DNA from 3 places in the Nonomuraea sp. NPDC049725 genome. Region 1 is predicted to be linked to each of the others. Evidence: riboswitches for the same ligand, from Rfam matches in the RefSeq annotation. Region 1 holds a riboswitch; each other region holds the start of a gene.
What was found. Region 1 has a riboswitch for cyclic di-AMP ahead of AB0J53_RS10105 (serine hydrolase). Riboswitches for the same ligand answer to the same signal wherever they lie in the genome.

Region 1 (4,203 bases):
GGCACGTACGACATGGACCGGTTCGGCGGCGTCGCGGGACGCGCCCCGGTGTTCGCCGCGCTGCTGGCCGTGGCCGCGTTCGCGTCGCTGGGGCTGCCCGGGTTCTCCGGGTTCATCGCCGAGTTCCAGATCTTCGTCGGCGTGATCGGCGCCGGGGCCGTCGTCCTGGGCGCCGCAGCCGTGCTCGGCATCCTCATCACCGCCGCGCTGTTCCTGCGCGCCCTGCAACGGGTGCTGCTCGGCGGGCCGGGCGAGCTCACCGGCCGCGTCACCGACCTGCGGCCCGCCGAGACCGCCGCCGTGGCGCCGCTGCTGGCGCTGTCGGTGCTCATCGGCGTCGCGCCCCGGTGGCTGCTGGACCTCATCGAGCCCGCCGCCGCCGCGCTCTCCTCGCTGGCCGGCCGGTGAACGACGACCCGGCCGCGCTGCTGCCCGAGCTGCTCCTGCTGGCCGGGGCGGTCGCCGGGCTGCTCACCGGCATGTTCGTGCCGCGCGGGCGGCAGCGCGCGGTCGCGTGGATCTGCGCCGCCGCGCTCGCCGCCGCCCTGGCCGCAACCGTCACCGCCACCGTGACCGCCACCGGGGGCGCCGCGTTCGGCTCGTACGCGCCCGACGCCCTCACCCAGGCGGCCCGCGCCGTCGTGGCGGGCGGCACGCTCCTGGTGATCGCCCTGGTGGCCGCCGAGGCGCGCGGGCACCGCCGCGAGGCCGAGGCGTACGTGCTCGTCATGCTCGCCGCCCTCGGCTCGGTGCTGCTGGCCGGGGCCGGTGACCTGCTCGTCCTCGTCCCGGCGTACCTGCTGGCGAGCATCCCGGCCTACGCGCTCGCCGGGTTCGGCAAGGACGCGCCGGGCACCGAGGCGGCGCTCAAGTACTACCTGATGGGCGCGTTCCTGGGCGTGCTGATGCTGGCCGGCGTCACCCTCCTGTACGGCCTGGCGGGCGCCACCGGCTACCGGGCGGCCGGGGCGGCGCTCGCGCTCGCGCCCGGCGCGGCGGCGGCCTGCGGTGTGGTGCTGCTGCTGGCGGGGCTGCTGTTCAAGGCGGGCGGGGTGCCCGCGCACTTCTGGGTGCCGGACGTGGCCGAGGGCGCCCCCGTCGCCGTCGCCGCGTTCGTCACCACCGTGCCCAAGATCGGCGCGCTGGCGGCGCTGCTGCGCGTCGCGGACGAGCTCGGGCCCGGCGGGTGGGACGTCCTCGTCGCGATCGTCGCCGCCGCCACGATGACGCTCGGCAACCTGGCCGCCTTCCACCAGGACGATGTGCGCCGCCTGCTCGCCTACTCCACGATCAGCCAGGCCGGGTACGTGCTCGTGCCGGTCGCGGTCGCCCAGCACACCGCGCTCGCCCGCCCCGCCGTGCTGTTCTACCTGGCCGCCTACGCGGTCACGAACGTGGGCGCGTTCGCCGTGGTGGCCGCCACCGGGCGCGGCACGCTCGACGGCTACCGAGGGCTGGGGCGGGCCGCGCCGGGGCTCGGGCTGGCGCTCGTGGTGTGCCTGCTCGGGTTCGCGGGCATCCCGCCCGCCGCCGTGTTCGTCGCCAAGGTGCTCGTGTTCGCCGCCGCGTGGGACGGCGGTTACGCCTGGCTGGCCGTGCTCGTCCTGGTCAACACCGTGGCGAGCCTGTACTACTACCTGCGCTGGGTCGCTGTGGTGTTCCGCGGCGACCCGCCGGCCGCGCCGCCCCCGGGCCTGGCGCGCGCGGTCGCCTGCGTGGCGGCCGTCGCCTCGCTCGCTCTCGGGGTGGGCGGCGGCGTCCTGCTCGGCCGGGCCGCCTGAGCCGTCACGCCTTCCCGGCGGTGGCGGCCCAGTCGAGCAGCGCCTGGGCGGTGTCGAAGCGGCGGCCGGAGTCGCTCTCGCCGAGGATCACCCCGACCAGCAGCCGGCCGTCCCGCTCGGCGGCGAACGCCAGCGTGTAACCGGCGGCGCGCGTGTAGCCGGTCTTCACGCCGACCGCGCCCGGCTGGGCGAGCAGCCGGTTGGTGTTGCGCCACGAGTAGGAGCCGTGCTCACTCGTCGCCTCGACCGAGTGGTGGCGCGTCGAGGTGATCGACTTCAGCGTCTCGTTCCCCAGCACCGCCTCGGCCAGCCGTGCCTGGTCGGCCGCCGTGGAGTGGCCGCCGCCGTTCGTGGGCATGCCGTCGGCGTTGACGTACAGGGTGTCGGCCATGCCCAGCTCGCGGGCGGCCGCGTTCATCTTCCCGACGAACCCCTCGACACCCGGCCCGTACGTGCGCGCCAGCACGTGGGCGGCGTCCGCGCCGGACGGCAGCATCAGGGCGTGGAGCACGTCCCGCACCGGCAGCCGGTCACCGGCGCGCAGCCCGGCGACGGCCGCGCCGCCCCGGGCCGCGTAGCGCACGTCCTCGGCCGTCACCTCGACGACGTCGGCCGGGTCGGCCTCCTGGAGCACGACGTGGGCGGTCATCATCTTGGTCAGGCTCGCCACGGGAAGGCGCTCGCCGGCGTCCTTGCTGTAGCGGACCTCGCCGGTGGACGTGTCGACGACCAGTGCGGCCCGCCCGAGCACGGCGGGCGCGTCAGCGGGCGCGTACGACGCCGGGCCGGCGAAAGAGGCTGTGGTGGCCGTGGTGGCTGTGGTGACGGGTGTGGCCGCCTGGGCGGCGGTCGTGCCGGTCGTCAGGACGCCGGCGGCGAGGGCGGCGCCGGCCAGGGCGCGGCCCCAGCGGCGCGGCCGGGCGCTGGAGAAGAGGGAGGTGGGCATGAGGGGCTGTGCTCCTTGCTTCCATGCCGCCTACCGGGTTAGCTGACGGGTTCGGGCCTGGAAGTGCCCTACGGGCGCGGCCGGGGGGAGCCGGCGCGCCGATTCACCCCACGAGAGAGTGGGTCCCCGGTTCCGCGTGACGCGGATTCGGCGGCCGCGGGCCCCGCGAACGGGCCCACGGTCCGGGCATTGCGCGCATAAGGTACGAAACTTGACAAACTATGGCAAATCGCCCGTCAAATAGTGTTGCACCACCGGCCCCACGCTGCGCGCCAGTTCCTCGGCGGACATCGCGACCACGGGTGGCAGCCGTACGACATAACGGGTGAAGGCCAGCCCGAGCAGCTGCGTGCTCACCAGCCCGGCCCGCCGCGCCGCCTCCTCCGGCCCGCAGCCGAGCGCCCGGCCGACGAACGAGGCGACCTGGGAGGTGAACACGTCGCGCATGCTCTGCGCCGCCAGCGCGTTCGTGGACGACGAGCGCAGCAGCAGCATGATCGCCTCGTCCGACAGGTCGCCCTCCCAGCGGGACAGGAAGTGGCGCGCCATCGCCTCGCCGAGGCGCTCGCGCGGCGGCGCGGGCAGCTCCTCCAGGTTGAGCCGCAGGTCCACCGCGGCGCGGAAGAGACCCTCCTTGTTGACGTAGTAGCGCATCACCATGGACGGGTCGACGCCGGCCAGCGAGGCCACCTTCCGGATGGTGGTGCCCGCGAACCCCTGCTCGGCGAAGAGCTTGCGGGCCGCGCCGAGGATCGCCGTGCGCGTGGCCTCGGACCTTTCCGTGAACGCCATGCCAACAAGTGTAGACCAACGCTTGTGGTCAAAAAGGTGCTGGCCGGGCGGGGCAGATCTTGGTAAGAAGAGCGGGTGGACCTCATCCCCGTGGAGTTCGAGGCGTTCGACCGCCGCATCGCCGACGTCACCGGTGACCGCAACCTGGAGCGCCTCCACCGGGGCACCCGCTGGGCCGAAGGGCCCGTCTACGTCCCCGCGGGCCGCTACCTGGTCTGGAGCGACATCCCCAACGACCGGATGCTGCGCTGGGACGAGCTGACCGGCACCGTGGGCCCCTTCCGCCAACCGGCCGGCTACGTCAACGGCAACACCCTCGACCGCGAGGGCCGGCTGATCTCCTGCGAGCACGGCGCCCGCCGGGTGACCCGCACCGAGCACGACGGCTCCGTCACCGTGCTCGCCGACCGGTGGCGCGGCAAGCGGCTCAACAGCCCCAACGACGCCGTCGTGCGCTCCGACGGGTCCGTCTGGTTCACCGACCCGCCCTACGGCATCCTCGGCGACTACGAGGGCCACCGGGCCGAGCCGGAGATCGACGGCTGCCACGTCTACCGGATCGACCCCGGCAGCGGCGAGGTGAGCATGGTGGCCGGCGACTTCGCCCGCCCCAACGGCCTGGCGTTCTCCCCCGACGAGCGGCTGCTCTACGTCGCCGACACCGAGCGCCGCCACGTCCGCGTC
Region 2 (4,203 bases), on a different contig from region 1:
GAGCCCGCGCAGCACCAGGTTTCCCTTGTACGGCGGCGCGGGGTCGGCCAGCTCCAGCTTCGGGGCCGCCTGAGCCAGGGCGCGCAGCGCGATCTCGCCCTCCAGCCTGGCCAGCGGCGCCCCGAGGCAGAAGTGGATGCCCAGCCCGAACGCCAGATGCCGGCCCGGCGTCCGCTCCACGTCGAAGCGGTCCGGGTCGGCGAACGCGGCGGGGTCGCGGTTGGCGGCCCCGACCAGCGCCAGCACCGCGCTGCCGGCGGGCACGGCGGTCCCGGCCAGCTCCACGTCCTCCAGCGTCACGCGCATGGTGAGCTGCACGGGCGGGTCGTACCTGAGCACCTCCTCGACCACCTGCTGGGGCGCGTCGGCGGCGCGCCCGAGCACGCCGTGCCTGACCAGGTTGAGCACGCCGTTGCCGATGAGGTTGACGGTCGTCTCGTGCCCGGCCACGAGCAGCAGCACGCAGGTGCCCAGCAGTTCCTGCTCGGTCAGCTCCTCGACCTGGGCGAGCGCGCTGAGCAGGTCGTCGCCGGGCCGCTCGCGCCGCAGCGCGATGAGGCGGCGGAAATACGCGCGGAACTCCTCCCGGTCGTGCTCGGTCCGGGAGATCAGGTCCGGCGGCACGATCGGGTCGAGGCTCCTGGCGAGCGTCTCGCTCCAGCCGCGGAAGCGCTCGTGGTCCTCGGGCGGCACGCCGAGCATCTCGCTGATCACCATGACGGGCAGCGGGTAGGCGAACGCGCTCATCAGGTCGGCCTCGTCGGGCAGCGCGTCGAGGAGCCCGGCGGTGATGGCCTCGATCCGCGGGCGCAGCCGCCTGATCATGCCCGGGGTGAAGGCCCGGCTGACCAGGCCGCGCAGCCGGGTGTGGTCCGGCGGGTTCATCATCAGGAACGAGCGGGGCGGCTCGCCGTCGGGCGGGGGGCCGTGGCCGAACCGGGCGTCACGCAGCACCGCGGAGCAGAGCTCGTGCGTGGTGGCGACGAGGAGCCCGCCGCGGGTCCGCAGCAGCGCGTCGCTCTCGCGCAGCTCGCGGTAACGGGTGTACGGGTCGCGCAGGAAGCCGGGGTCGGATGGATCGAACCCGAGCATGTCCGTTGGCGTCAAAGGAGCGTAGTCAGGATCGCTGTGATCGATCATCATGCTCCGATAAGTGCCGACATATGGCGAGTACTTCACATACAACGGATCATGTCAACGGAGGAGGTCAAGTGCGGCGAATTTCGTGCTTGACGACCTTTCCTGGATGCGTTTACCGTCTGCGAGGATGTGCCGCTCCGGTCGGGCCCTAGACGTCTCCGGGTGGTGCTGGTGGGGGGAGGGCTCCCGATGGATGTGCTCACAGAAGGCGTTGAACTGAGCCGTGCCGACCTGGCGTTGCTGGCCGAACTGGCCAAGGGCGTCACCGTGGACCGGGTCGGCCGACGCCTTGACATCAGCGGTCGCACCGTGCGGCGAAGACTGCGCGGCATCTGCGACCGCATAGGCGTGGCCACCGCGATCGAGGCGGTGGCCTGGGCCGCCCGCAGGCAGCTCATCTAACGCCGCTGGCCGGCTCTGGCGCCGCTAGTCGGCGATGCGGACGGCTCCGGCGAAGGGGCGCCGGGCGATGGACGCGATCCGCACCACGTCGCCGGTGCGCGGCGCGTGCACCATCATGCCGCCGCCCAGGTAGATGCCCACGTGGTGCAGGTCGTTGTAGAAGAACACCAGGTCGCCCGCGCGCAGCTCCTCCTTGGAGATGTGCCGGCCGGCGGTCCACTGGTCACCGGTGTAGTGCGGCAGCGAGATGCCCACCTGCTGGTAGGCGGCCATCACCAGACCGGAGCAGTCGTAGCCGCGCGGCCCTTCGGCGCCCCAGATGTACGGCTTGAGCTGCTGGGTGAGCGCCCACTTGGCGGCCTGGGCAGCCTTGCCCGAGCCGGGGATCGGCAGGTTGACCTTGACCGCCGGGGTGCCCGGCCGGCCGGCCTCGCCGAGTGCGCGCCTGAACAGGCTGCTCTCGACCTTGCCGACGAGCTTGACGATCCGGTCGCGCTTGGCGTCGAGGTCCTTGACGATCTTCGAGACCTCGGTGATGCGGGCCTTGGCGCCGGCGCGGGCCCGCTCGGCCGCCTGCATCGCCTTGGTGAGCTGGAGGATCTCCTCGCCCTGCTGCTGCTGGATCGCGTAGTTGGTGGCCGCCAGGTCGAGGTAGCCCTCGGGGTCGTCGGAGTTGACGAACGCCAGGGTGCCCGACAGGCCGCCGTTGATGTAGGTGGTCTGCGCGAGCAGGATCGCCTTGGAGCGCTTGTCGGCCAGCTCGGCCTCGCTGGCGGCCAGCGTCTTCTTGGCGTTGTCGGCGGCCTTCTGGGCCGTCTTGAGCTTCTCCCGCTGGCCGTTGTACTGCTCGGCCAGCGTCTCGATCTCCAGGTGCATCTCCTCGACCTGCTCGGAGAGCTCCTTGAGCGAAGGCTTGGGGTCGGCGGAGGCTGGTGAGCCCAAGGGCAGAGCGAGGACCAGTGCGGCCACGGCGGCCAAGCCGACGACACCGAATCGCTTCTTGCCAGAGCGCCTGTCCAACCAAGCTCCTTCCGTTGACGCCTACCGGGTTAGCTGACGGGTTCGGGCCGGAGCAGCCCTACCGAGCGTGGCTCGGATTCACCCCTGGCAGCGGGTTGACGCCGCCGGCGGGTCCCCGGCTCCCCTCGCGGGGATTGGGCGTGTCGACCGCGCGGTGTGCGCGGGTGACATCGTCGCTGGACACTAATGCACTCCTGGTTCCTGCTCAACCGGAACTGCCGAGTCTGTAGAGGTTTCACAACCGACGGGTCACAAGGTGATCTCGTGGCGAGCCGTACAGAAAAGACTTTATGCCCTCTTTGCCCCAAGTTCGCCCGATCGTGAAACTGTAGGAATCGTGCAATCCGGAGCGTGCACGCACAGTGACGGTCCGGGAGTTTGGGTCGAGCCGTAATGGGGTCTGTACTCTGGATGGCCATGGAGCAGGTCGCCGAGCTAGCGGTCCCCGAGACCGAAGTGCTCGTCAGGCGCGCGCGGACCAGGGACGTCAGGGCGATCAAGCTCCTGGTCGACACCTACGCCGGCGTCGGGCGCAAGATGCTGGAGAAGGCCACCGTCACGCTGTACGAGGACGTCCAGGAGTTCTGGGTGGCCGAGCGGGGCGGCGAGGTCGTCGGCTGTGGCGCGCTGCACGTGCTCTGGGAGGATCTGGCCGAGATCCGCACCGTGGCCGTGCACCCCTCGGCCCGGGGTTTCGGCATCGGCCATCGCGTGGTCTCGGCTCTCATCAGGACCGCTCGGGAGCTTGGGCTGGAACGTGTATTTTGTCTCACTTTCGAGGTGGACTTCTTCGCGAGGCACGGGTTCCGTACGATCCAGGGCACGCCCGTCTCACCCGAGGTGTACGCCGAACTCCTGGCCTCGTACGACGAGGGCGTCGCGGAGTTCCTCGACCTCGAACACGTCAAGCCGAACACCCTGGGCAACACACGCATGCTGCTCCACTTGACAGCGGGTGACGCGGACCTTGACTGCCGAGAAAGGTGATTGTTGATACCTATGTCGATACGTTGGGCAGGACAGGCATGTGCCCTGACACGTGCCACATGCGCACTCGAAGCGAGGTGACACGGTGAGCACAGGACAGCCGCCGTATCCACAGGACGATTCCCCCGAGAACTCCCCTGAATACGGCCAGAACGCAGGACGCCCCCAAGGGCAGCCCGACCCCGACGCGACGGTCGTCGGCTACCGCGTGGACGACCCCTACGGCCAGCAGCCCCCCTACGGTCAGCAGCAGGGTTACGGCCAGCAGCCCCAGTACGGCCAGCAGCCCCAGCAGGGCTACGGCCAGCAGCAGGGTTACGGTCAGCAGCCGCAGTACGGCCAGCCGGACTACGGTCAGCAGCAGGGCTACGGCCAGCAGCCGCAGTACGGTCAGCAGCCGCAGTCCCAGCCGGGTTATGGCCAGCAGCCCCCGTCGGGTCAGCAGCCCCAGTACGGCCAGCCCGACTACGGCCAGCAGCAGCAATATGGTCAGCAGCCGCAGTCGCAGCCCGACTACGGCCAGGGTTACGCCCAGCAGCCGCAGTCGCAGCCGGGTTACGGCCAGCAGCCGCAGTACGGCCAGCCGGACTACGGTCAGCAGCAGGCTTACGGCCAGCAGCCCCAGTCCCAGCCTGGCTACGGCCAGCAGCCGCA
Region 3 (4,203 bases), on a different contig from region 1:
GGAGGGTATGAACTCGCTACGGCTATACAGAGACGGCGTGGAGATCCCGCAGCTGGGGCTCGGCGTCTGGCAGGTGCCCGACGACGAGGCGGAGCAGGCGGTCACGACCGCGCTCGCCTGCGGCTACCGCCACATCGACACCGCCAAGCTCTACCGCAACGAGGCCGGCGTCGGGCGGGCGGTGCGCGCCTCCGGCATCCCGCGGGAGAAGCTGTTCGTCACCACGAAGCTGTGGAACAACGACCACGACCGCGCCGAGCAGGCCTTCGAGGAGAGTCTGGGCAGGCTCGGCCTCGACTACGTCGACCTCTACCTGATCCACTGGCCGGCGCAGCGGCAGGACAAGTACGTCCAGGCGTGGCGCGCGCTGGAGAAGGTCTACCGCGACGGCCGGGCCAAGGCCATCGGCGTGTCCAACTTCACCGTCGAGACGCTGCAGCGGCTGCTCGACGAGGCCGACGTGCCGCCGTGCATCAACCAGATCGAGCTGCACCCGTACTTCCAGCAGCGCGAGCTGCGCGAGTTCCACGACAAGAACGGCATCCTCACGCAGGCCTGGAGCCCGCTCGGGCAGGGCAAGGGGCTGCTGTCGGAGCCCGCGCTGGCGGTGCTGGCCGACAAGCACGGCCGCACGCCCGCGCAGATCGTGCTGCGCTGGCACATCCAGCTCGGCAACATCGTCATCCCCAAGTCCGTCACGCCCGCGCGGATCAAGGAGAACATCGCGGTCTTCGACTTCACGCTCGACCGGGAGGACATGGCCGCCATCGGCGCCCTGAACGCGGGCCGCCGGCTGGGCCCGGACCCGGACGTGTTCCCGTGAGGTGAAACCGGTCAGGTTTCGCGTCCGCGGATGAATCAGTACGATCTCCCGCGTGCGAGATCTAGCGTGGGGCATCGCGGCGACGGGCGGCATCGCCAGGACCGTGGGGGCGGTCATCGCGGCGGAGCCGGGCATGCGGGTGGCCGCCGTCGGCTCCCGCGACCTGGGCCGGGCCAAGGCGCTGGCGGCGACGCTGGGCGCCGAGTCCGCCCACGGCTCCTACGCCGAGCTGTGCGCCGACCCGGCCGTCGACGCCGTCTACGTGGCGACCCCGCACGCCCAGCACCTGGAGGTGGCCGAGGCCGCGATCGCGGCGGGCAAGGCGGTGCTGTGCGAGAAGCCGCTGGCGGCGAGCCTGGCCGACGCCGAGCGCATGGTCCGCCTGGCCCGCGAGGCCGGGGTCTTCCTGATGGAGGCCATGTGGATGCGGTTCAACCCGCTGGTGCGCATGCTCAAGGACGACCCGCGCTTCGGGGAGATCCGCTCGGTGCGGGCCTCGTTCGGGTTCGCGCTGCCGTACGATCCCGCGCACCGGCTGTGGGCGCCCGAGCTGGGCGGGGGCGCGCTGCTCGACCTGGGCATCTATCCCCTGGGGCTGGCCCAGCTCTTCCTCGGCATGCCCGAGTCCATGCACCTGACGGGCGCGCTGGCGCCCAACGGGGTCGACGCGGAGGCGGGCGGGGTGCTCGTCTACCCGGGCGGCCGGCGGGCGCTGGTCGACACCTCGCTGCTCGCGCACTTCCCCAACTCGGCCAGCATCGTGGGCACCGGGATGCGCGCCGACCTGGACGCGCCGTTCTGGGCGCCCCGGCGGGTGGTGCTCAGCGGGCCGTCGATGGAGACCGAGGAGCACGAGCTCGACCCGGCCGACAACGGCTACGCCGGGGAGCTGCGCGAGGTGCGGGACGCGCTGGCCGAGAACCGGACCGAGAGCGCGATCATGCCTCTTGACGAATCCCTTGCCATGATGGGGCTCCTGGCCGACGCGCGCGGGCAACTCGCCTAGCTGCGACTTTATCGACTTGTAATGCCTTGGCGGATGTATTACCTTATGGCGCATTCGCGGCTTACGTCCGGTTTGTCCGGTCGTTGCCAACCATCGCACGACACTCACAGGATCGTCCTGTGACCGCTGAATCCGCCTTGCGCGGAGCCGGGGACCCATGTCCTTTGGGGTGAATCGGCACCTTGTGTGCCGTAGGGCAGCTTCCACGCCCGAACCCGTCAGCTAACCCGGTAAGCGGCATGGAAGCAAGGAGTAATCCCCTCGATGGCGAAGCACCGTCTTACCCGTGCCCCGAAGAAGCTTCACCCCCGCGCCGGCGCCTCCCTCCGCGCCACCCTCGGCGCAACCGTCCTGGCCGCCGGACTCGGCGCCGGGATGACCACCGCACTCCCCGCCCAGGCCGCCGAGCCCGGCCACCAGGTCGAGACCCAGACCATGTCCGAGTCCACGCAGACCAGGGCCGGCGCCAACCAGGTCAACGTCACCGCCTCCCAGGTCCTGGCCCTGGCCAAGGCCCAGGTCGGCACCTCCGAGAACGCCTACGGCGGCGGCACCAAGTTCCAGGAGTGGTACGCCAGCTCCAAGCGCGCCCTCGAGACCGTCGCCCGCGACGGCGGCAACCCCAGCGCCTACCTCAACGCCCCCTGGTGCTCCATGTTCGTCTCCTGGGTCGGCGAGCAGACCGGCGCCCGCCCGCAGGTCGGCTGGGACGCCTACACCGTCACCCACGCCAAGTGGTTCGCCGCCAACGACCGCTGGGGCACCGAGGCCAGGCCCGGCGCCGTCGTCTTCTTCGCCTGGAACGGCAGCAAGAGCATCAGCGCCATCCAGCACGTCGGCTTCGTCGTCAAGGACAACGGCGACGGCACGATCTCCACGATCGAGGGCAACACCGGCAACGGCAAGGTCGAGGAGCGCGTCCGGCCCAAGTCCCAGGTCGTCGGCTACGGCTACCCCTCGTACGCCGCCTGACCTCCCTTCGCGAAGCGCGCGCCCCTCCCCCGGGCGCGCGCTTCCGCGTTTTCTCCCCTCCCCGTGTCGATCCGGCCCCCTCCGGGACGACGCACAGGTGTGGCAGGCTCGCCGGGAGCCCGCTTCACCGCCTGGACGAGGAGAACGCACCGTGAAATTCCTGATCGTCGGCAAGGCCAGCGAGGAGACCGAGGCCGGCGCCCTGCCGAGCCAGGAGCTCGTCGACAACATGACGGCCTTCAACGAGTCGCTCGTGAAAGCCGGCGTCCTGCTGGCCGCCGAAGGGCTCCACCCCAGCTCGCGCGGCGCCCGGATCGCCTACAGCGGCGGCAAGGCCCGCGTCATCGACGGGCCGTTCGCCGAGGCCAAGGAGCTCATCGCCGGCTTCTGGCTCATCCAGGTCAAGTCGCGGGAGGAGGCGCTCGAATGGGCCCTGCGCGTCCCCGTCCCGCCCGGCCACGACGGCATCGGCCTGGACGTCTGGCAGGTCTTCGACCCCTCGGACATGCCCGAGACCTCCCTGACCCCCGAGACCGCCCAACGCCACGCCACCCTCCGCGCCACCCTCGACTCCCCACCTGAACCCTGACCATCCGATAGCGACGCCCCAGTGGGAGGCGACCCCGCTGCGGCGGCCTCCTCCCAGGGAGGCCGCGCCCCCGCCGGGGCAGGCGGGGAGTCCCAGGTGGCGGCAACCCCGGAAGGGTGACTCCCGGAAGCGGCGCCCCCTCCCCGAAGGCCGCACCCCGCCGGGCAGGCGGAAGCCCCAGGATGGCGGCAACCCCGGGAGGGGGCGGGCCCCCGGAAGGGGCGCCTCGGGCAGTCCGGCCCTCTGGCGGCCTCCGCCGAGGCGGCCCCACCCCACCGGCGACCCCCGGCGGAGCGGCCCGACCACACTGGCAGCCCACGCCCCGGACGGCCCAACCCACCGGCCCCCAGGCAATCCGGCCCTCTGGCGGCCTCCGCCGAGGCGGCCCCACCCCACCGGCGGCCCACGCCCCGGACGGCCCACCCCCACCGGTCCCCCGGGCCCGCCCCCCTCAGTTGGGCCCGGCCCCAGGGGCGCGGCCTCACCGGCGGCGCGCACCCCGGACGGCCCGACCCCACCGGCAGGCCGGACCCAGCCCCTCCGGTGCCCGGCTCCCGGGGGCGCGGCCCCACCGGCCGCCCGTACCCCGGGCGGTCCGACCCCGTTGCTGGGCTGGGCGGTGCCGGTGGGTTGTGGGCCCGCGTGGTGCGGCGCAGCCGCCGGCTCGTGGGAAGCCGCCGCCTCATGGAGGCGTGACCCCCACTGAGCGGCAGGGGCCGCGTGGTGGGAAGGGGTGCGTCCCACGAGAGAGCGCTTGGGTTGCGAGTAGGCGGGTGGGGCTGTTGTCATGGGCGGGTGACGGCGTCGGAGACT

Region 2: another riboswitch for cyclic di-AMP. It lies ahead of AB0J53_RS11725 (NlpC/P60 family protein); the one in region 1 lies ahead of AB0J53_RS10105 (serine hydrolase).
Region 3: another riboswitch for cyclic di-AMP. It lies ahead of AB0J53_RS39295 (CHAP domain-containing protein); the one in region 1 lies ahead of AB0J53_RS10105 (serine hydrolase).

The regions. Positions count from the first base shown of each region.
Region 1 covers NZ_JBFANJ010000003.1:441,738-445,940, forward strand. Annotated here, with positions in the region: gene AB0J53_RS10095 (NADH-quinone oxidoreductase subunit M) at 1-408, shown strand, start outside; gene AB0J53_RS10100 (NADH-quinone oxidoreductase subunit N) at 405-1,781, shown strand; gene AB0J53_RS10105 (serine hydrolase) at 1,786-2,727, opposite strand; cyclic di-AMP (ydaO/yuaA leader) riboswitch at 2,740-2,890, opposite strand; gene AB0J53_RS10110 (TetR family transcriptional regulator) at 2,947-3,519, opposite strand; gene AB0J53_RS10115 (SMP-30/gluconolactonase/LRE family protein) at 3,595-4,203, shown strand, end outside.
Region 2 covers NZ_JBFANJ010000004.1:116,746-120,948, forward strand. Annotated here, with positions in the region: gene AB0J53_RS11715 (cytochrome P450) at 1-1,107, opposite strand, end outside; gene AB0J53_RS11720 (LuxR C-terminal-related transcriptional regulator) at 1,330-1,542, shown strand; gene AB0J53_RS11725 (NlpC/P60 family protein) at 1,567-2,562, opposite strand; cyclic di-AMP (ydaO/yuaA leader) riboswitch at 2,566-2,713, opposite strand; gene AB0J53_RS11730 (amino-acid N-acetyltransferase) at 2,980-3,549, shown strand; gene AB0J53_RS11735 (RDD family protein) at 3,635-4,203, shown strand, end outside.
Region 3 covers NZ_JBFANJ010000022.1:32,962-37,164, forward strand. Annotated here, with positions in the region: gene AB0J53_RS39285 (aldo/keto reductase) at 8-823, shown strand; gene AB0J53_RS39290 (Gfo/Idh/MocA family oxidoreductase) at 876-1,829, shown strand; cyclic di-AMP (ydaO/yuaA leader) riboswitch at 1,944-2,081, shown strand; gene AB0J53_RS39295 (CHAP domain-containing protein) at 2,094-2,801, shown strand; gene AB0J53_RS39300 (YciI family protein) at 2,953-3,390, shown strand; gene AB0J53_RS39305 (RNA polymerase sigma factor) at 4,186-4,203, shown strand, end outside.